3 regions of the Kribbella amoyensis genome follow, and region 3 is predicted to be linked to each of the others. Evidence: riboswitches for the same ligand, from Rfam matches in the RefSeq annotation. Region 3 holds a riboswitch; each other region holds the start of a gene.
The links. A riboswitch is a leader RNA that binds a small molecule or an ion and turns the genes downstream of it on or off. The one in region 3 is predicted to bind cobalamin.
Positions count from the first base shown of each region.

Region 1: linked by a shared signal. The riboswitch ahead of metE (5-methyltetrahydropteroyltriglutamate--homocysteine S-methyltransferase) and the one ahead of FB561_RS11215 (ABC transporter substrate-binding protein) in region 3 are both predicted to bind cobalamin.
Region 2: linked by a shared signal. The riboswitch ahead of FB561_RS24330 (putative cobaltochelatase) and the one ahead of FB561_RS11215 (ABC transporter substrate-binding protein) in region 3 are both predicted to bind cobalamin.

Region 1 covers NZ_VIVK01000005.1:17,937-25,407, forward strand. Annotated here, with positions in the region: gene FB561_RS37505 (LacI family DNA-binding transcriptional regulator) at 1-480, opposite strand, end outside; gene FB561_RS37510 (aldo/keto reductase) at 583-1,596, opposite strand; gene FB561_RS37515 (iron-siderophore ABC transporter substrate-binding protein) at 1,683-2,657, opposite strand; gene FB561_RS37520 (penicillin-binding protein) at 2,731-5,004, shown strand; cobalamin riboswitch at 5,053-5,281, shown strand; partial or broken gene metE (5-methyltetrahydropteroyltriglutamate--homocysteine S-methyltransferase) at 5,410-7,471, shown strand, end outside.
Region 2 covers NZ_VIVK01000001.1:5,198,487-5,205,957, reverse strand. Annotated here, with positions in the region: gene bluB (5,6-dimethylbenzimidazole synthase) at 1-1,342, opposite strand, end outside; gene FB561_RS24340 (cobyrinic acid a,c-diamide synthase CobB) at 1,339-2,694, opposite strand; gene cobO (cob(I)yrinic acid a,c-diamide adenosyltransferase) at 2,691-3,305, opposite strand; gene FB561_RS24330 (putative cobaltochelatase) at 3,305-5,341, opposite strand; cobalamin riboswitch at 5,413-5,539, opposite strand; gene surE (5'/3'-nucleotidase SurE) at 5,609-6,376, opposite strand; gene cobN (cobaltochelatase subunit CobN) at 6,435-7,471, opposite strand, start outside.
Region 3 covers NZ_VIVK01000001.1:2,345,348-2,352,818, forward strand. Annotated here, with positions in the region: gene FB561_RS11195 (hypothetical protein) at 1-530, opposite strand, end outside; gene FB561_RS11200 (sterol carrier family protein) at 618-953, shown strand; gene FB561_RS11205 (MFS transporter) at 1,044-2,354, shown strand; gene FB561_RS11210 (hypothetical protein) at 2,467-3,441, shown strand; cobalamin riboswitch at 3,489-3,679, shown strand; gene FB561_RS11215 (ABC transporter substrate-binding protein) at 3,709-4,734, shown strand; gene FB561_RS11220 (FecCD family ABC transporter permease) at 4,731-5,759, shown strand; gene FB561_RS11225 (FecCD family ABC transporter permease) at 5,756-6,793, shown strand; gene pdxR (MocR-like pyridoxine biosynthesis transcription factor PdxR) at 6,720-7,471, opposite strand, start outside.

The sequences.
Region 1 (7,471 bases), on a different contig from region 3:
GCCGTCGATCACGATCGGGACCGCGAACGCGGACAGGTCGACGCCACCGGTCTCCTCCGACAACGGGGTGAAGGAGAGGATGGCGTCGACGCTCTCCGGGTGCAACAGCGTCCTGATCCGGGCGGCCCTGGCGGTGGCGTCACCCTCCAGGCTGACCACGTCGAGCAGGTACCCGGCCTCGTGCGCGGCGGCGGCCGCGCCCTTCAGCATCCGGACCGGCATCGCGGCCGTCGACTCCGGCAGGACGACGACGATCCGGTGCGCGCGACGGGTCCGCATCGCCCGGGCGGCGAGGTTCGGCCGGTAGTCCAGCTGCTCCATCGCGGCCGCGACCTTGGCCGAGGTCTCGGCGCTCACGGCCTCCTTGCGCAGGTACCGCGACACCGTCTGGTGGGAGACCCCGGCCAGCCGGGCCACCTCGTACATGGTCGCGGGCCGCCGCCGCTCCGGCGCCGCGCCGGCTCTGCTGTCCTGCGTCATCGGCGATCCTTCCCGGCGGCTCCCGCCGAACCGCCGATCCAGGTCCCACGATCTCACGCCCGGCCGGCGTCGCCGCGGTTCGGTCGCCCGGCGGTGGACGGCTCAGTGCCGGTCGGGCGAATCGGCCAGCAGCTCGTCGATCTGCTCCCTGATTGCTGTCGGCAACGGTCCGAACGCGACGGCCTCGGCGTGCTCCACCGCCTGGGCCGCGGTGCGCGCCCCGGGCAACGGGATGATCGCCGGGTCGAGCGCCCAGACGTAGCCGAGCGCGCCCTGGGTCAAGGTCCGGCCGCCGGTCCCGAGCAGGTCGCGGACCGCGTCGAGCCGCTGGAGCCACTCCCCCATCGCATCGTCGTCGAAGTACGTCCACCACGGGGTGTCGCGCCGGACGTCGTCGAGGGCGGGCCGGTTCGCCAGCGTGTATTTGCCGGTGAGCAGACCCATCGCGAGCGGGCTCCGGGCCAGGACGGCGAAGTTGTGCTGATGGGCCGCGGTGAGGACCTCCGGCTGGTGACCGAACACGTTGATCTGTGTCTGCACGGTCACGGCATGCGGCGACTGGGCGAAGCTCGCCATCACCTCGGGCACGTCCGCACTCGTCCCGAACGCCTTGACCTTGCCCTCGGCAACCAGCTCGGTCAGCGTCGCGACCACCTCGTCGGCCACGGCCCCGGTACTCACGCCGCCGTGCAACTGGTACACGTCGATCGCGTCCGTCCCCAGCCGCCGCAGGCTCGCCTCGCAAGCGGACCGGATCGCCGGCGGGGAGACGTCCTCCCCGGCCCCGGTCCGCGTGGTCTCGTCGAACTGGAGCGCGAACTTCGTCGCCACGATGACATCGTCCCGCGCCCCGGCCGGCAACTGGCCGAGCGCTTTGCCGAGGACGCGCTCGCTGTGACCGGTGCCGTAGACGTCGGCGGTGTCGAACAACCGGATCCCGCCGTCGACGGCGGCGTGGATCATCCGGATGCTCTCCGCGTCGTCCACCTCGCCCCAGCCGGCCGGGCGGCCGTCGAACCGGAACGGGCCGCCGATCGCCCAGCAGCCGATGCCAAGCGGGCTCGTGGTCCGATCCCCGACGGCCCGGTCCGCGACCCGTTCTGCGTTGGTGCTCATGGTGCTACTCCCTTGTCCCGAAGGCGTGTAGCACCGAGCCTGCAATCTGGAGTGGACTCCAGGTCAAGCCCTCTGGCGCGGACCGACTACGAAGCCGGCTGCAGCGCCTTGGCGAAGAGCGGGACGACGACCTTGAGGGCGTACCCGACGGACAGGACCGAGTCGGTCGCGAAGGCCGAACTGATCGTCTTGTCGGTGAAGACCACCGCGCGGCCCGCCTTGACCGAGGGGATCGCGCGGTACAGCGGGTCGGCGCCGATCTGCCCGGCGTCGACGCCGATCGGGGTGACGACGGTGAGGTCCGCGTCCAGCAGCTGCAGGTTCTCCCGCGAGACGGGCACGGAGAACTTCTCGGTCTTCCGCGCGTCGATCTCCGGGTTGTTCTTGAACCCGAGCCGCTGGACGAACTCGACCCGCCCGGTCCCGGACACGTAGGCGCCGTAGCCCGCCGAGGTCCGGGCGCCCAGCGTGATCGTCTTCCCGGCGAACTCGGGGTGCTCGCTCGCCGCCTGCTCGAAGCTCTTGGTGGCCGCGTCGATCACCTCGCGTCCCTTGGCGGACCGGCCCAGCGCCGCCGCGATCAGCTCGGTCTGCTGCTTCCAGGACAGCTTGTACTGCTCGGCGCCGGCCGGGACGCCCACCGTCGGCGCGATCGCGGCGAGGGTGTCGTACCGGGCCTGGTCGCCGCTGGACTTCACGTCGAGGATCAGGTCCGGCTTCAGCGCCGCGATCTTCTCGTACTCGGGCTCGAGCGTGCCGATCAGCTGCGGCGCCTGCTGGTACATCCCCTTCGCCCAGACACCGACCCCTTCACCGCCGAAGGCGAGCCAGTCGCTCGCGCCGACCGGCTGGACCCCGAGCGCCAGCGCCGTCTCCGCGTCGCCCCAGCCGAGGGCGACCACCCGCTTCGGCTCGGAAGGGACCTTCACCTCGCCGAACTTCGTGGCCACGCGGGCGAACGGCTCGTCCGCGCTCGCCTCCTCCGGGCCGGTCCCGCACCCCGCGAACGTCGTCGCGAGGGCGAGCAGGGCAGCCGCAACTCCGATGCGTCGAGCGATCATGGCGGTTAGGTTAACCTAACCTAATTTGCGGCGAGTCCTGACCCGCCTCCACCTCCTCCGTTAGCCTTGTGGTATGCGCACAGCCGAAAGGGGTGTCCGCAGTCGCGCTCGGTCGCTGGTCGTGTTCCTCGGCGTGAGCGTGCTGGCTGGTGCGCTGGCCGCGGGGCTGGCGATTCCGTTCGCGGGGTTCGCCGGGTTCGCCACCCAGAAGGCGGCCGTCTCGATGCAGAACCTGCCGCAGGACCTGGAGACCGCTCCACTCGCCGTCCGCAGCAAGATGCTGGCCGCCGACGGGACCTGGATCGCCACCCTCTACGAACAGAACCGGGTCCCGGTGCCGCTGGACCAGATCAGCCCGATCATGCGGCGCGCGATCGTCGCGATCGAGGACTCACGCTTCTACGAGCACGGCGCCCTGGACGCCCAGGGCACGCTGCGCGCGCTGATCCGGAACCGGAGCGAGGGCTCGGTCCAGCAGGGCGGCTCCAGCATCACCCAGCAGTACGTGAAGATGAGCCTGATCGAGAAGGCCGACACCGCCGAGCAACGCAAAGCGGCCACCGCCGTCACCTACGAGCGCAAGCTCACCGAGCTGCGGTACGCGGTCGCCATCGAGAAGCAGTTCAGCAAGGACCAGATCCTGGAGAAGTACCTGAACCTGGCCAACTTCGGCGACGGCGCGTTCGGCGTCCAGACGGCCGCGCAGCACTACTTCGGCGTCTCGGCCGCCAAGCTCACCCTGCCCCAGGCCGCGATGCTGGCCGGCCTGGTGAAGAACCCGACCGGGTACGACCCGACGAACAACCTGAAGCGGGCCAAGGACCGCCGGGACCTGGTCATCGCCCGGATGCGCGAGCTGAACCTGATCACTGCCAAGCAGGCCGCGGACGCCAGGAAGGCGCCGGTGATCGACTTCAAGAAGATCCGCAAGGTCCCGAACGGCTGCGCCAACTCGCGGTACCCGTTCTACTGCGAGTACGCGGTGGCCAAGTTGCTGGACAACCCGGCCCTCGGCAGTACCCCGAAGGAGCGCGAGCACTACCTGAAGACCGGCGGGCTGACCATCCGGACCTCGCTCGACCCGCGGATCCAGGCGGCCGCGCAGGCGTCGATCAAGGAGCACGCCAAGGTCTCGGACACCGCGATCGCGGCCATCACCGTGGTCGAGCCAGGCAGCGGCCTGGTCAAGGGGATGGTGCAGAGCAAGCCGTACGGCAAGGGCCGCAACCACACGTACTACAACCTGAACGTGGAGAAGTCGTACCCCGGCGGGTACGGCGGGTTCCAGAACGGCTCCACCATGAAGGCGTTCACGATCGCGGCCGCGATCCAGCAGGGGCTGCCGCTGACGTACCGGATCAACTCGCCCGCGCAGATCGACCTGAGTGGACGCCGGTTCAAGACCTGCTCCGGCTCCACCCGGGACCCGAACTACCGCCCGCGGAACTCCACCCGCAGCGGCAACCTGACGATGATCGAAGCCGCGAAGGCCTCGACCAACACGTACTTCCTGCAACTGTCCCAGCGCACCGGGCTGTGCTCGATCGCCACGATCGCGGCGAACCTCGGCATGTACAACGCGCAGACCCAGGAACCGCTCGACCAGGTGGTCTCGATGACGCTCGGCGTCGGGTACGTGACTCCGTTGATGCTCTCGAACGCGTACGCGACCTTCGCGGCCCGCGGCAAGTACTGCCGGCCGACCGTGGTCACGTCGGTGCAGGACAAGTCCGGCAAGCCCGTCCAGACGCCCGGGATCGGTTGCCGGCAGGTCCTCACTCCCGCCGTCGCCGACGGCGTCAACCGCGTCCTCAGCGCCGTGATGGAACCGGGCGGTACCGGCGGCCGGCTGAACTTCGGCAACTGGGACCTGGCCGGCAAGACCGGCACCATCCAGGACAACCTGGCCGTCTGGTACGCCGGCTACACCCCGAACCTGGCCGCGGCCGCCGTCGTCGCCGACGCCACCCTGCCGTACACGAACCTGATGTACGGCCACACCCTCGACGGCCAGGACATCTCCGACCCGACCGGGTCCGGGACCGCGGGCCCGCTCTGGCAGACCGCGATGGAGAAGGCCCTGCAGGGGATGCCGCTGCGCCGCTTCGTCCCGCCGAACAGCAAGATCACCGGCGGCGACGGCAAGTCCCTGCCCCCGGTCAGCGGGATGAGCCCCGGCGAGGCGACGGACACGCTGAGCCGAGCCGGGTACCAGGTCGTCCTGTCCGGCGACCGGGTGAACTCCCCGGAGGCCGAGGGCACCGTCGCCTACACCGATCCGCGAACCGGCGACCGCCCGCCCCCGGGGTCCCAGGTGACGCTGTTCCTCTCCAACGGGCAGAACTGATCGCTGCCGAGGTGAGACGGCCGACACACCGGGTCGACGGGACGCGCTAAGGTCGGTGCCGCCGATGGTTCGTGTCGGCCGCGCAGAGGCGCGGCGAGGCACGAGGCAACAGGGAACCTGGCGCGAATCCGGGACTGCCCCGCAGCGGTGAACGGGAACGACCGCCGTCAGAAGCACTGGGCCGCAAGGCCTGGGAAGCGACGGCCAGTAGGCCAGCCGACCGAATCCGGTCGGCCCGCCCGTGAGTCCGAACACCTGCCTTCGGTCCGCACACCACCCGGTGTGCGGTGAGGTCGAGGGTCTCGTGGGAGGACCTGCCTGCAGCGGCTGCCGTGCGTCGGCGTGCCGCCTGGTCGCCGTCCCGCGAGCCCAGCGCCTCGTCACCGCGCTCGCGAGGAGAGAGACGTGAACACATCCATCGGTCCGATCGGGACCACCGTGCTGGGCTACCCGCGGATCGGGCCCCGGCGAGAACTCAAGCACGCCGTCGAGCAGTACTGGGCCGGCGCGATCGACGCCACCGAACTCGAGCGCCGCACGGCCGGGCAACGAGCCGCCACGCTCACCGACCTGGCCGGCCGCGGCTTGGACGTCGTTCCTGGCAACACGTTCTCGTACTACGACCAGGTACTCGACCTGGCCCATCTGGTCGACGCCGTACCGCACCGCTTCCGCGAACTCGGGTTGTCGCGGCTCGACACGTACTTCGCGATGGCCCGTGGTACCGGCGACGTGGCTCCGCTGGAACTGACGAAGTGGTTCGACACGAACTACCACTACCTGGTCCCCGAACTCGACGGCGCGACCAGCTTCCGGCTCGCCGGGGACAAGCCGCTGGCCGAGCTCGCCGAGGCGGCCGCGCTCGGGGTACGGACCCGGCCTGTCCTGGTCGGCCCGGTGACGTTCCTGCTGTTGTCGAAGGCGTCGGCGGATGCGGCCCCCGGCTTCGCCCCGCTCGATCTGCTCGACCCGCTGCTCGACGTGTACGCGGAACTGCTCGAGCGACTCGACGCGGCCGGCGCCGAGTGGGTCCAGCTCGACGAACCGGCGTTCGTGGCTGACCGGACCCCGGCCGAGTTGGACGTCTTGCGGTCCGCGTACGACCGGCTGTCCGCGCTCCCCCGGCGCCCGAAGCTGCTGGTGGCGTCGTACTTCGGCGACCTGGGCGACGCACTCCCCCGGCTGGCGGCCACCGCGGTGGAGGGGATCGCCGTCGACCTGGTGTCCGCGCCCGGGACCGTCGAACGGATCGCGGCGCTGCCCGAGTTCCAGCGCAAGACGGTGGTCGCGGGAGTGGTGGACGGGCGCAACGTTTGGCGGACCGACCTCGGGGCCGCCCTGTCACGGTGCGCGGTGCTGCTCGGATCGGTTGGTCAGCTGGTGGTTTCGACGTCCTGCTCGCTGCTCCACGTCCCGTACGACGTGGCCGTGGAGACCGACGTCGATCCCCAGGTCCGCGACCGGCTGAGCTTCGCCGCGCAGAAGGTCGACGAGGTGGTACTCCTCGGCCGGGCGCTCCACGACGACCGCGGCGTCCTGAGCTCGGCCGTTGGACGTGAGCCGGGAGATACCGAGATCCAGGCGCGAGTGGCCGCGATCCGGCCCGAGGACCGGCGTCGCGCCCCGTACGCCGAACGCGCCGCCGCGCAACGGGAGGCCCTCCGGCTGCCCGCGGTTCCGACCACGACGATCGGCTCCTTCCCGCAGACGGCCGACGTCCGCCGAGCGCGGGCCGAGTTCCAGGCGGGCCGGATCGACCAGTCGACGTACGACGAGCGGATGCGCGCCGAGATCGCCCGGGTGGTGCTGGTCCAGACCGAGCTGGGGCTCGACGTCCTGGTCCACGGCGAGCCGGAACGCAACGACATGGTGCAGTACTTCGCCGAGCAGCTCGACGGGTTCGCGACCACCCGGCTCGGCTGGGTCCAGTCGTACGGGACCCGCTGTGTCCGGCCGCCGATCCTGCACGGCGACGTGGCCCGGACCGGCCCGATGACGGTCGGCTGGACGTCGTACGCGCAGTCGCTCACCGATCGGCCGGTGAAGGGCATGCTGACCGGCCCGGTGACGATCCTGGCCTGGTCCTTCGTCCGCGACGACCAGCCGCTCGCGGTCACCGCGGACCAGGTCGCCCTCGCGCTCCGGGACGAGATCGGGGACCTGGTCGACGCCGGCACCGGCATCATCCAGGTCGACGAGCCCGCGTTGCGCGAACTGCTGCCGCTCCGCGAGGCCGAGCACAAGGAGTACCTGGACTGGGCGGTCGGCGCGTTCCGGTTGGCCACCGCCGGTGCGCCCGCGCGAGTCCAGGTGCACACGCATCTGTGCTACTCCGAGTTCGGCGCGGTGATCGCCGGGATCGACGGCCTCGACGCGGACGTGACCACGATCGAGGCGGCCCGGTCGCGGATGGAGGTCCTGGCCGACCTGGGGCGGATCGGCTTCGGCCGCGGCGTCGGACCCGGTG
Region 2 (7,471 bases), 2.9 Mb from region 3:
CTGCCAGCTCGGAGTCACCCGGGCACTCCACCCGCAGTTCCCCGGCTCCCTGCAGGATCAGATCGCGCGCAACCTCCACCCCGAACTCCACCGCCTCGTCCTCGGTCCTAGCAGGTCGCCACAGCACCCCGAAGTCCGCAGTGGGCCGCCCGCCACCCAGCTGGACGACCAGCGCCTCCGCTGCCACGAGGTGTTCGGCCGACTCTCCACCATCGAGTACCACGACGCGGACGACCTCCCGTCCGCTACCGAGCCGCACAGCTCCCTCCGCAGCAGCAGAGGCATCCCGTACGGCGACCGCACGGCTCGCCGTCTCCCCCGGCAGTCCGCGCTGTCCCCAGGTTTCGTGGTGAACCGCCCACGTCAACGGGCGCCACGCCGCCCAACCAGTACGGACCAGCTCGGGCGCAGCGGCGAACTCCTCCACGTGTCCCACACAGAGGTACCCGAGCAGCTCCACGTGCGCGGGGAGATCCAGGACCGCCCCGACCTCACCCGGCTCGAAGAACGACACCCAGCCGACCCCGAGTCCCTCAGCACGCGCCGCGAGCCACAAGTTCTGCACCGCGATCGCCGCTGAGAACCAGGTGGTCCGCGGATCGGCGTGCCGCCCCAGTACGTGCCGTCCACCGCGCCCTGGATCGCAGGTGACGGCGATGTTGAGCGGGGTGTCGAGGATGGCCTCGATCTTCAGCCCGTCGAACGCGGACCGACGATCGGCCGGCAAGGACGCCGCGAACGCGTCCCGCTGAGCCACGGCCAGGTCGTGCACCTTCCGCCGGGTCGCCTCGTCCCGGATGAGCAGGAAGTCCCACGGCTGACTCAGCCCGACACTGGGTGCACGGTGCGCGGACTCCAGGACCCGGGTGAGGACGTCGTCGTCGATCGGCCGGTCCAGGAAGCCACGGCGTACGTCACGGCGTTCCGCGATCACCCGGTGCACCACGTCCCGATCCCGCGGCGGGTAGCCGGGCGCGACCCGCGGTACGTCGTCCGGGAGTCGTCCGACCGCGACCGTTGCTCGGGCGGACCGGCGCTTCGGCACGACAAGCTCCGCACCGCTCAGGAGGACCGCGGCCTCGGCGACGCTCGCAGTACCGGTCAAGCGGTCCACCGACTCGCTCGGTGTGGGGACCTGCTGGGCAGCAAGGTCCGCCGCAGTCGCCGTGAACAGTTGCGCACCCAGCGACGCCACGAGGCGCTGCAGACCCGGCTCGGTCTCTCTGCCTTCGACCGTGATCACCTGGCTCACCGCGGACGCGCCCACGGCATCGTGGACGAGGTCGCGAAGCTCGCGGTACGACGTCCCGGCGCGCAGGCCGATCCCCAGGACCAGGCTCACTTCTCCAGCCCCGCGTGGATCCGCGCTGCCGCTACAAGACGAGCGGGGACGTCCGGTGTCGCCGTCCAATGCAGATGCAGGTACGACGCGTGCACGGTCGGCCGGGTGATTCCTTCGGTGCTGCCGCCCGGGAGGTACCAAGCGGGTGAGTCGCCGTCGTCCGCGACGACCTCGGTGCGGTGGAACTCGTGTCCACGGACGCGCCGTCCCTCGTCGAAGAACGCCGTCGTCCTCGCGGCGATGGCGGTCCGGTATCCCAGCGTCAGCTTGCTCGTCATCCGCGCCACGGCAGGCAGGACGCCGGTCATCGGGTGCCCGTCCAGCTCACGGCACAGGTAGAGCAGTCCGGCGCACTCGGCGATCACGGGCAGACCGCCCGCGACGGCACCGGCCACCTGGTCCCGCAGGGCGACGTTCGCGGAGAGCGCCTCGGCGTGCATCTCCGGGAAGCCGCCCCCGAGGTACAGCGCGGCGGTTGCCTCGGGCAACTGGTCGTGCAACGGGTCGAACGTGACCACCTCGGCACCGGCCGCGGTCAGCAGCTCGGCCGTCTCGGTGTACCGGAAGGAGAAGACCGGCCCGCCCGCCATCGCGATCACCGGCCTGCCCGCCTCGGCCGGGGCGACCTCATCGGCCGGGTCCCACACGTCCGTCTCCAAGGGCACGGCCGCGCTCGCCGCAGCGACGAATGCCTCGAGGTCGACACCCGCGCGAACCAGCTCGGCCGCCGCCTCGACCGCGGTGTCCGCCTGACTCCTCTGCTCGTCGGCGGGAACCAGGCCGAGGTGACGGCTCGGGACGGTCAGCCTGGTATCGCGGCGGAGAACGCCGAGCACCGGGACACCGGTCGGGGCGACCCCGGCCCGGACCTCGGCCTCGTGCCGGTCGGAGCCGACCTTGTTCAGGATCACCCCGACGATCCGTACCTCGGTGTCGAAGGCAACGAATCCCTGGACCACGGCACCCACACTGCGACCGGCCGCCGAGGCGTCGACCACCAGGACGACAGGGGCCCGGAGCAACTTCGCGACATGGGCCGTGGAGGAGAACCCGTCGGTCCCGAGGGCGCCGTCGTACAGGCCCATCACGCCCTCGACCACGGCGATGTCCGCCCCCGCCGCGCCGTGGGTGAACAACGGTGCGACGCGTTCCTCGCCGGACAGCATCGCGTCGAGGTTGCGGCCGGGGCGCCCGGTCGCGACGGCGTGGAAGCCGGGATCGATGTAGTCCGGGCCGACCTTGAACCCGGCCACGGTGTGCCCGGCCTTCCGCAGGGCCGCCATCAGCCCGACCGCGACCGTCGTCTTGCCGGCCCCCGAGGCGGGTGCGGCCACGACGATCCGCGGGATCACCACTCGATCCCCTTCTGGCCCTTCTGCCCCGCGTCCATCGGATGCTTCACCTTGGTCATCTCGGTGACCAGATCGGCCGCGGCGAGCAACCGTGGATCGGCGTTCCGGCCGGTGATCACCACGTACTGGTGGCCCGGCCGGTCCGTCAGCGTCGCGACCACCTCGTCGACGTCGACCCAGCCCCACTTCATCGGATAGGTGAACTCGTCCAGCACGTACAGGTCGTGCGCCTCGGCCGCGATCCGGCGCTGGATCTCCCGCCAGCCCTCCAGCGCGGCGGCGGCGTGGTCCTCCTCGGTGCCGCTCTTGCGCGACCAGCTCCAGCCCTCGCCCATCTTGTGCCACTCGACCGGACCACCCTGACCCGTTGCCTCGTGCAACTGCCCGAGCGCCTTGAACGCGCTCTCCTCGCCGACCCGCCACTTCGCGCTCTTGACGAACTGGAACACGCCGATGTTCCAGCCCTGGTTCCAGCCGCGCAACGCCATCCCGAAGGCGGCGGTCGACTTCCCCTTCATCTCCCCGGTGTGCACCATCAGCAACGGCCGGTTCCGCCGCTGCCGGGTGGTCAGACCGTCCTTCGGTACCTCGGTCGGCTGTCCTTGCGGCATCAGGCGGCCCGCCGTTCCGTCACCGCGCGGACCAGGTGACCCGCCGCGACCTCGCCCAGATCCAGGTACTCCGCGCCGAGGTCGCCGGCCAGTTCTGCCGCCAGCCCGAGCCGGACGCCACGCCGTGACTCACAGTCCACGACGATCGTGGCGATCCCCTGCGCCGCGATCCACCCGGCGGCCTGACGAGCCCGGGCGAAGGCGTTCTCACCTTGGGTCGCCCGGCCGTCGGTGACGAGGACGAGCATCGGCCGGCGGCGCGGATCGCGGATCGCGGCGATTCGCAGGACGTCGGCCGCTTGCAGCAGACCTTCGGCCAGTGGGGTCCGCCCGCCGGTCGGCAGGGATTCGAGCCGGCGAACCGCGGTCTCGACACTGCCGGTCGGCGGCAGCGCGACCGTGGCCGTGGTGCGGGCGAAGGTGACCAGGCCGACCGTGTCGCGGCGCTGGTACGCGTCCAGCAGGAGCGAGACGATCGCCGTCTTCACCTCGCCCATCCGCTTCTTCGTCCCCATCGAGCCGGACGCGTCGACGCAGAAGAGGACCAGGTTGCCCTCGCGGCCTTCGCGGACCGTCATCCGGACGTCGGCCGGCCGCACGGCGAGACCCGGACCGGTCCGGCCGCGGGTGCGCTGGTGCGGCGCCGCGTTGCGCAGGGTCGCCAGCAGATGCGGGCGGCCGGACTCACGCCCGACCCGGACGCGGTCGCCGACGACGCGGCCCACCTCGGTGATCGCGCGCGACCGGCGGCCGGCGACCCCGGTCCCGGCCGACTGGATGCTGAGCAGGCGCGCCTTGTACGGCTCGGAACTGGCCGCGACCTGCCCGGCCGGCGCCGCGCCAGCTTGCTCGGCGTTGTTCGCGTCGTCGGCGCCGGAGGACGCGGAGTCGCGGTCCGACCCATCACGATCCGGCCCGCCATCATCCGGACCACCCTCAGGCCCGCCACCCCCGGGACCGCCGTCGGGACCACCGTCGGGATCGTCGTCCGGGTCTTGCGGCATGCTGTCGTTGATCGCCTGCTCGAGCTGCTCCTCGTCCAGCCCGGGCGCGTCGAACGGGTTGCGCCGCCGCCGGTGCGGCAGGGCGAGCTTCGCCGCGGCCCGGACGTCCTCCACCTCCACCACGGTCCGCCCCGACCAGGCCGCGTGTGCGACCGCGGTCCGCGCGGTGACCAGGTCCGCCCGCATCCCGTCCACGTCGAAGGCGGCGCAGATCTCGGCGATCTGCCGCAGCGCCGGGTCGGTCAGGATCACGTCCGCCAGCAGGCTCCGCGCCTTGACGATGCGCTCGGCGAGTTCGCGCTGCGCGGCGTCGTACCGGCCGACGAAGCTCGCCGCGTCGGCCTCGTACGCCAGCCGTGCCCGCATCACCTCGACCCGGACCGCGGGATCCCGGCTCGCGACCACGTCCACGGTCAGGCCGAACCGGTCGAGCAGCTGTGGCCGGAGCTCGCCCTCCTCCGGGTTCATCGTCCCGACCAGGACGAACCGCGCCGGGTGCGTCACCGACACCCCGTCCCGCTCGACGGTCGCCCGGCCCATCGCGGCCGCGTCCAGCAGGACGTCGACCAGGTGGTCGTGCAGCAGGTTGACCTCGTCCACGTACAGCAGCCCGCGATGCGCGGCGGCGAGCAACCCCGGCTCGTACGCCGTGATGCCCTCGGCCAGCGCGCGTTCCAGGTGCAGCGAGCCGAGTACCCGGTCCTCGGTCGCGCCCACCGGCAGTTCCACCAGCCGCGCGGGTCGCACCGCAGCGGCAGCGGCGTCATGGGGACCGTCGGGGCAGTCGGGATCGGGGTCGCCCGGGTCGCAGGAGAACCGGCAGCCGGTGACCACGTCGACCGGGGGCAGGATCTCGGTCAGGGCGCGGACGGCCGTCGACTTGGCCGTCCCCTTCTCGCCGCGGATCAGCACGCCGCCGATGGCCGGTGAGATCGCGGCCAGCACCAGCGCGAGCTGCAGGTCGTCCATCCCGACGACGGCGGTGAACGGGAAGCCCAGCGAAGGACGGGCAGTGGTCGGAGCAGACCGCATCAGCGGCGATTCCCTTCGTCCAGCGGGTGTCCACGCCCGCAACGGCACTCGGCACACCCGGGCACGCCAACGCTCCCGGGCGGACGGCGGCAGATGTCCTGGCTTCCGGGAATCACCCGGTCACAGTGGCGGGACCGCCCCGGACTCCCGGCCTCAGCCGGTCACCGGTGTTCCTCCACTGCCGTCCGCCAGATCATGGCACACGGCGACGCCCCGGGCAGCACTCCGGTCGGGTGGCGACGATCACCACCTACCGGCCGCGGAGCCTCAGGACTGGAGCGCTTCGGTCCACCGGTCGGTGGGAACCGCGACGTCGGTCTCGCGCACCCCGACGATGGGCGTGACGGTGACGTAGCCCTTGGCCAGCAGGGCCTCGTCGGTGGCCGGGTCGGGCGCGGCCTCCGGGTCCTCCAGCACGATCATCGGCTCGCCGGTCTCGGCGACGGTCCCGGCGATGCGGGACCGTTCGATCGGCGTCAGGTGGGCGCGCCGGATCCCCTCCAGCTCGGCCACCGGGCGATCCGGGACGTTCAGCGTGAGGACCGTGCCGGCCGGTTCGCCGACGAGCCAGTCGAGCGCCTCGGCCGCGACCGCGCCGGCGGTCTCCAGGTACTGCGGGGTCTCGGAGTCGATACTCACTGCGAGCGCCGACATCCCCTGGGTCGCGGCGGTGAGCGCGGCCGCGACGGTCCCGGAGTGCAGGATCGGTACGCCGATGTTGTGGCCGTGGTTGATCCCGGAGACGACCACGTCCGGCGCGGCCCCGAACGCGCCGACGGCGGCCAGCGTCACCGCGAGCGCGGGCGTGCCGGCGATCCCCGTGAAGGTGATGCCACCGGCCTCCTCGGACGCCGACTCGATCGGCCGCCCGACCATCCCGGCCCGGGCGGACCCGACGCCGCTCTGGTCGTCCAGCGGCGCGACCACGACCACGTCGTGACCCTGGGCGGCGACGGCTGCCGCGAGGGCGCGGATCCCGCGCGCCTGGTACCCGTCGTCGTTGGTGATCAGGACCCGGAGTCGCTCGGCAGCCATGACTCCACCCAATCACACCGCGTCGGGCCCGGCCTGAACACCGGACGTCGAGCAGGAGTCAGCGGTCCTCGATGTCACCCTCGGTCTCGAGCACGGCGGCCCGCAGGGTCTCCAGGGCTTCGGCGGACGGCTCGGACCACAGTCCGCGCTGGGCCGCTTCGAGCAGCCGCTCCGCGATCCCGTGCCGGGCCCACGGGTTGGACTTGCGGAAGAACTCCGCCACCTCATGGTTCGCGACGTACTCGGTGGTGAGCGTCTCGTACATCCAGTCGTCCACCACCCCCGCGGTCGCGTCGTACCCGAAGAGGTAGTCGACCGTGGCCGCCATCTCGAAGGCGCCCTTGTACCCGTGCCGCTGCATCGCCGCCATCCAGCGCGGATTCACCACCCGGGCCCGGAAGACCCGCTTGGTCTCCTCCTCCAGCGACCGGGTCTTCACCTGCGCGGGCACCGCCGAGTCGCCGATGTACGCCTTCGGGTTGGCGCCGGTCAGGTGCCGCACCATCGCCACCATGCCGCCGTGGTACTGGAAGTAGTCGTCCGAGTCCATGATGTCGTGCTCGCGGGTGTCGGCGTTCTTCGCGGCCACCTGGATCCGGGCGTACGCGCGCTCCATCGACCCACGCGCCTCGGCCCCGTCCAGGCCCTGGCCGTACGCGTACCCGCCCCAGACCGCGTACACCTCGGCCAGCTCGGCGTCGGTCCGCCAGTTCCGCGCGTCGACCAACGGCAGCAGGCCGGCGCCGTACGAGCCGGGCTTGGACCCGAAGACCCGGGCCGTCGACGCCCGCAGATCGTTGCCAGACGCAACGTCATCGAGGACGTGGGCACGCAGGTAGTTGTCCTCGGCCGGCTCGTCCAGGCCGGCGACGGTCCGGACCGCCTCGTCCAGCAGCGCCACCACGTGGGGGAACGCGTCCCGGAAGAACCCGGAGATCCGGATCGTGACGTCGATCCGCGGCCGGCCCAGCTCGGCGACCGGGACCGGCTCGAACCCGGTCACCCGGCGGGACGCCTCGTCCCAGACCGGCCGGCAACCGAGCAGCCAGAGCACCTCGGCCAGGTCGTCGCCCTGGGTCCGCATCGCCGACGTCC
Region 3 (7,471 bases):
TGCGGGCGGCCGCCGACGGTGATCTCGATCAGTGTGCGCTCGCCGTCCTCGCTCGGGAGCCAGCGGGACAGGCCCATCCGGGGACCGCGGGTCTGGTCGACGTAGGTGTAGACCAGCGTGCCGTTCTCGTTGCTGATCACCTTGAGATCGCGCTCGTCGATGCTCTTGGCCCTGTTCGCGGCCAGCTCGTCCGGCTGCTGCTTGCTGCCGCGGGCGTCGAAGCGCACCTGCCAGACGCCGGTGGGGTCGAGGTACCGCGGGCGGGTGCCGCCCTGGCTGCTCTTCCACCCGACCGGGACGTCCGCGCTGATCGGCGATCGCTCGGAGCCGAACGTCTGTGCGGCGAACTGGAGCGAGTTCGGGTCGAGGCCTCCGGACACGGTCGGCGTCGGCGACGGGCCCGGGCTGGTGACCACGGTCGTGCTGTCCGAGTTCATCGCGTTGATCGCGAGCACCGAGCCGAAAACGGCCACGCCGACGGTCATTCCCGCCAGCGTCGCCACCAGCGCCTGGTGCCTGGGCGTGAGCATCCGGACCTCCGCTTCCGTTCTCGGCCGCAGCCCTGATTATCGACCAAGAAGGGGCCGACCACGAAACCCGGCGTACGCTGGCCCGTCGTGGAGTTCGAAGAGGCGTTGCGCCGGTACGACGCGGGTGAAGCGGAGCGGTCCGACCTGAAACTGCTGGTGAAACACCTGCTGAAACTCCTGGTGGCCAAGGCCCCCGGGCACGCGGTCGAGGTGCGCGTCCCGCCGTACGGCGCGGTGCAGTGCATCGAGGGACCACGGCACACCCGCGGTACTCCGGGGGCGGTCGTCGAACTCCCGGCCGAGCTCTGGATCGCCCTCGCGCTGGGCCGGATCGACTGGCCGGGTGCCCGCGAGACCGGCAAGGTCCGGGCGAGCGGGGAGCGGACCGATCTGGGACCGCTGCTACCCCTGCTGACGCCCTGACCCAGCGGACCTCGGCACCCTCGGGAGAGCGCGTCGGTCCGGACGTAAAACAGGTTCGTCGAGGCGAGTCGCCCATGTCACCATGGGCCGGTGGCAACCAGTTTCCGCTCCCGGCTGGCCAGGCTCCGGGTCGACCTGACTCCCTGGCGTGGATCCCGGGACTTCCGCATCCTGGTGGTCGCCGGCTCGGTCTTCTTCCTCGGCGGCATGGTCGGCTACGTGGCGCTGCCGTACCAGCTGTACCAACTCACCGGCTCCAACTTCGCCGTCGGCGCGATGGGCCTGGTCACGATCGCCCCGCTGGTCGTCTTCGGCCTGTACGGCGGCGCCCTCGCGGACCACATGGACCGCCGCAAGATGCTGATCGGCACCGGCGCGGCCCAAGTGCTCATCTGCGCACTCCTGCTGGCCAACACGCTGCTCGACGATCCCCGTGTCTGGCTGATCTACGTCTGCGGCGCCCTGAACGCGATCGCCTCGTCCCTGCAGCGCCCGAGCCGCGAAGCCCTGTTCCCGAGGGTCGTCCGGCACGAGCAGATGCCGGCGGCCGTGACGCTCAACTCCCTGACGCTCCAGGTCGGCCAGCTCGCCGGTCCGGCGCTCGGCGGGTTGCTGGTCGGCACGGCGGGCGTGACCTGGGCGTTCGCGGTGGAACTGGCCGGCCTGGCGATCGCGACGCTGCTGTACGTACGTCTCGGCTCGTACAAGTCGAACGAGCACAGCACCCCACCGAGCCTGCGAGCGATCGGCGACGGAGTCCGGTACGCCTTCCGCCGGCGGGACCTGCTGGGAACCTACGCGGTGGACATGGTCGGGATGTTCCTGGCGATGCCGATCGTCCTCTTCCCGGCGTTCGCGACCGAGGTGCTGAAGGAACCGAAGCTCCTGGGGTTGCTGTACAGCGCGGAGGCGATCGGCGCGATGCTGGCGACGCTGACGAGCGGTTGGGCGAGCCGGGTCCATCACCACGGCCGCGCTGTGGTGCTCGCGACGATCACCTGGGGCGCGTCGGTCGGGATCGCGGGACTGGCGCCGAACATCTGGTTCGCGATCGCCTTCTTCGCGGTCGCGGGTGGAGCGGACATGATCTCGGGACTGTTCCGCGCGGTGATCTGGAACCAGACGATCCCGGACGAGATGCGCGGCCGACTGGCGGGAATCGAGATGCTGTCGTACTCGCTGGGGCCGCTGGGCGGGCAGTCGAGATCGGGGTTGGTGGCGGACCTGACGAGCGTGCGGACGTCCATCGTGAGCGGCGGCGTGTTGTGCGTCGCGGGCGTGCTGGCGACGGCGGTATGGCTGAAGGACTTCTGGCGCTACGACGCAAGAACCGACGAGCACGCGGTGCGCGAGCGGGAACTGAGGTCCACGGCTGCCGTTGGGGAGGGCACGGCGCCGTAGCTGCGGACGGTTGGCGCGACTACCGCCTCTCAGGGTGAGCACGGCGACAGAGGAGCCGCGCGTGCTGGGTACTCCTCTGCTCCACCCGCCACCTGGGTACAGTCGGTGCACCATGCGAATCCGTCCCGTAGCCGCCTCGTCCACCGTGCTCGCCCTCGCCGCGCTGGCTGGGTGTGGTGGCGGTGGGAACGAGAGCGCGCCCGACGTACCTCCGCTGGTCTCCGTCAGCACCACGCCGACCGAGTCCCCCTCAGCGACCCCGACAGAAACGCCGGGCACCCCACCGACCGCGAAGGTCGCCGACACCCTTTGCGTGCGGATGGACCAGACCTTCGTCCAGGCCACACTCGCAGCGCCCGTCGTGACGATTCAGCCGAAGGCGGTTCCGGCGGAGATCGGGTTGCCCAGCTACGACCTCTGCCAGCTCGCGCTCAGCACCAGCCCGACTGGCCCGGTCCTCAAGGTCGGTACCTCCGTGCTCACCGCGACGAAGGGCGAGCTCGCCGCCGCGAAGAAGGCGTACGACGCGACGAGGGGCGAACCGTCCAAGCTCGTCTCCGTCGGCCAGGGCGGATTCGGGACCAGCCGCTTCGTCGTCTTCCTGCTCGGCACCAGGATGATCAAGGTGGAAGGCCCACCCGCCACCTCCGCGAAGTACGTCGCGCTCGGCCTGGAGGCGGCCCGGCAAGCACCCGGATTGCCCGAGGCGTCCCCGCTGATCACGCGCCCGGACTGCGAGCGCGGTACCTCGGCAGCGGCCAAGGTGATGGGCGCGGAGGCGATGGCGCGGCGCGACGGGCAGACGGCGACCGGGGACACGGTCTGCGGGTGGATCAACGCCGACGCGGTCCTGTACTCGACGGTGCGCCGGGTGCCGGATGCGCAAGCGGCGATGGCGTCGATCCGCAAGGCGCCGACCTCTCAGCCCGTACCGCTCGGCGACGAGGGGTACGTCGACACCGCGACTGGCCGCGGGACCATCCGCGTGGGGACCGACAAGATCGTCGACCTGGTTCCGACCGGCCGGCCGAAGACCGACGACATGGTCGCCTTCGCCCTCGCGATGTCCCCGCTCTACACCCGCTGAACCCCCTCGAAGTGGGACCTGCTCGTGCGACTTGATCGCAGGTTGGGTTACGGTACTCGCGCCGTGGTGTTCGGGAAGCCGGTGAAGTACCGGCGCGGCCCTCGCCACTGTGATCGGGAGTTCCGCCGCGCGTTCGCCTCGTAAGGGTGAGACCACTGGTCCGTGAGGACTGGGAAGGTCAGTGCGGTGGATGTGGTGTCCCGTCAGCCAGGAGACCGGCCACGGCGTGTCAGACCCATCCACGAGGTGCTGGAGGAGCGGTCCGCCATGGCCGTTGTACGTAAGGCAGTTGCTGCTGCCGTCGCCCTGTCCCTGCTCACGGCCTGCGGCGGCGCCGCCGAGGCCGGTCCGAGCACCGATGCCGTCACCGTGCGGAACTGCGGCCTGGACGTGTCCGTCGACGGCCCGCCCGAGCGGGTTTTCGCGGCGTACCAGCCGGCGATCGAGATGGCGCACGCGCTCGGCCTGTCCGATCGCCTGGTCGGTACGGCGTTCCTGGACTCCGAGGTGCTCCCGGAGTACGCCGACGCGCAGCGCGACCGCAAGTACTACAAGAACCTGCCGAGTCGCGAGGAACTGCTCAGCCACAACCCCGACTTCGTGCTGTCCGGGTTCAACGACGTGTTCAGCGCGGCCGGGACGGACGGGAGCTTCGGCAGCCGCAAGAGCCTGACCGACCTCGGGGTCCGGACCTGGATCTTCAGCCCGCTCTGCCCGACGGCGGACGGCAAGGGCGACGAGGCGATCGACCCGGCGAGCGTGTCGATGGACAACGTGTACGCCGATCTGCGCGACCTCGGCAAGCTGTTCGGCGCGGGGGACAAGGCGGAGCAGGTGATCGCCGACCAGCAGCGCCGGATCGCCGCCGTCGAGGCGAAGGTGAAGGGCGCGGACCGGCCGACGGTGGCGATCGTGCGACCCGGCCTCGAGGGCGGTGGGCTGACCGTGTCGGGCGGTCCCGACTTCGGCACGGTACTGATCCGCCAGGCCGGCGGCGTGAACGCGTTCGCGGATCTCACCGCCAAGCGGAACGTGAAGATCAGCGCCGAGGAGTTCATCAAGCGCGATCCCGACTACGTCCTGATCAGCGGCTGCTGCGACGCGACGCTGACCGAGGACCGGACCCGGCCCGATGTGGACAAGCTCCTCGCCAATCCCGCCTTCGCGAACCTCAAGGCCGTGCAGAACAAGCACGTCGTGCCGTGGTTGTTCGCACACCACTCGGCCGGTGTCCGCGGCGCCCACTCGACAGAGCTGATCGCGAAGATCATCCACCCGGATCGCGTCAAGTGACGCTGTCGCGTCGCCGCGGACTGCTGCACCACAGCGGTCCGCGCGCGGCGGGACTGGCCGCGGCGGTCACCGTCCTGCTGGCCGCGGTACTCCTCTCGCTCCTGGCCGGGGCGCAGTGGTTCGGGCCCCGCGACGTGTACGCCGCGGCCGCCGAGTTCGCCGGATCGGACACCGACCGCGTGATCCGGTACCTCCGCCTCCCGCGCACCGCGACCGGGTTGCTCGCGGGCGCCGCGTTGGGTCTGGCCGGCGCCTTGATGCAGGGCGTCACCCGCAACCCGCTGGCCGATCCCGGCCTGCTCGGCGTCAACGCGGGCGCGGCGCTGGCCGTGGTCGGGGCGATCGGGCTGCTCGGCATCCACAGCCTGACCGGGTACGTCTGGTTCGCCATGGGCGGTGCACTGGTCGCGACGGTCGTCGTGCACCTGGTCGGGTCGGTCGGGCGGGGCGGCGCGACCCCGGTCAAGCTGGCGCTGGCCGGTGCGGCGTTATCGGCGCTGCTCGGCTCGGTGACGTCCGCGGCGACCTTGCTGGACCTGTCCACGCTGAACGAGTTCCGCTTCTGGGTGGTCGGGTCCCTCACCCTGGCGACCGGCGGGATCGTCGCCCAGGCGGTCCCGTTCATTGCCGTCGGCATCGTTCTCGCGCTGGCCCTCGGTCGCTCGCTCAACCAGCTGGCCCTCGGCGAGGACCTCGCGACCGCCCTCGGTACCAGGGTCACCGTGGTCCGGATCCTGGCCGGCCTGGCGGTCGTCCTGCTGGCCGGGACGGCGACCGCGATGGCGGGCCCGATCGGCTTCGTCGGTCTCGCGGTACCCCACGTCGCGCGGACTATCGTGGGTCCCGACTACCGCTGGATCCTGCCCTGGTCGGTGGTCCTCGCGCCGACGGTGCTCCTGCTCGCCGATGTGGCCGGCCGGCTCGTCGTCCGCCCGGCCGAACTCCAGGTCGGCATCGTCACCGCGTTGTTCGGTGCGCCCTTGTTCATCGCGCTGGTCCGTCGCCGGAAGCTGGCCGAGCTGTGAGTACGCGCTGGGCCGTCCGCGTCGGCAGGGTCTCCACCCGCGTCGATCCCGTCGCAACGGGGATCGCGTTGCTGGCTTGGGCTCTCACCCTCGGACTTGCGGCGTTCTCGCTGACACTCGGGGACTACGAGATCCCGCTCGCGCAGGTCCTGGAGACGTTGGCGGGCCGCGGTTCGCTGATCATGACCGACGTGGTGGTGAACAACCGGCTGCCCCGGATCCTGGTGGGGATCGGCGTCGGGGTCGCGTTCGCGGTGTCCGGCGCGATCTTCCAGCGGCTGGCCCGGAATCCGCTGGTCAGCCCGGACCTGATCGGGATCAACGCCGGCGCCGCGCTCGCCGCGGTCCTGATGATCACCGTGCTCGGCAGCAGTACCGCTTGGATCCCGGCCGGAGCGCTCGCCGGTTCGCTGCTCACCGCGACCTGCATCTACCTGCTCGCGTACCGGAACGGGGTGGCCGGGCAACGCCTGGTCCTGGTCGGGATCGGGGTCACCGCGATCATCGGGTCGCTCACCGCGTACCTGCTGACGCTGGCCGACATCTACGCGGCCAAGAACGCGCTGCTCTGGCTGACCGGCAGCCTGGCCGGCCGATCATGGCCGCAGGCCACCATCATCGGCGTCGCTCTGCTCGTCCTGGTCCCGCCGGCGATGGCGGCCGCCCGGCAGTTGCGCGTGCTCGAACTCGGCGACGACCTCGCCCGCGCGCTGGGTGTCCGGATCGAGGGCGCACGGGCGGTCCTGATCGCGATCGGGGTCGGCCTGGCCGCGCTGGCGACCGCGGCAGCGGGACCGATCGGTTTCGTCGCGCTGGTCGCCCCGCAGCTCGCGCGCCGGCTGGTCCCCGAAGGCGTGCCGAGTCTCCCCGTCGCGGGCGCGCTCGGGGCGTTGCTCGTGGTCGCGTCCGACCTGATCGCGCGGCAACTGTTCGCCCCGACCGCGCTGCCGGTGGGGATCGTCACGGCCTTCCTCGGCGCGCCGTACCTGCTGTTCCTGCTGGCTCGCGCGAACCGGGTCGGCCGCGGCGGGTGACTCGGATCCGGCCGCGGACCAGGTCACCCAGGACGGCGACGGCTTCGGCGATCTCGGTCGGCGTGCGGGCGGCGTACCCGAGGACGAGGCCGGTCTGACGCCGCTGCTGGCTGTGCCAGCTCAACGGCTGGGTCTTCACACCGTGGGCGAGCGCGTCGGCCGCAAGGGCGACGTCGTCGAGACCGTCGATCGTGATCGTCAGGTGCAGTCCGGCGGCCGCGCCGTGCACGGTGGCCATCGGCAGGTGGTTGCTGATGGCACCGATCATCGCGTCCCGCCGAGTCCGGTGCCGTCGCCGGGCGTACCGCAGCCGGCGTTCGAGGTCGCCGGACTCCATCAGGTGCGCGATGACGAGTTGCGGCAAGGCAGCGTTGCCGAGGTCGGCGAGCCGCTTCGCGTCGACGAGCGCGTCCCGGTACCGCGGTGGCGCGAGCACCCAGCCGATGCGCAGGGCGGGTGCCAGCAGCTTCGACACGCTGCCGGCGTAGATGACCTGGTCGGTCAGCATCGCCCGGAGCGCCGGGACCGGCGGCCGGTCGTACCGGTGCTCGGCGTCGTAGTCGTCCTCGAAGATCACCCCGCCTTCGCTCGCCCAGCGCATCAGCTCGCGTCGGCGTTCCCCTTCGAGTACGACGCCGGTGGGGAACTGGTGAGCCGGAGTGACCATCACGGCCGGGC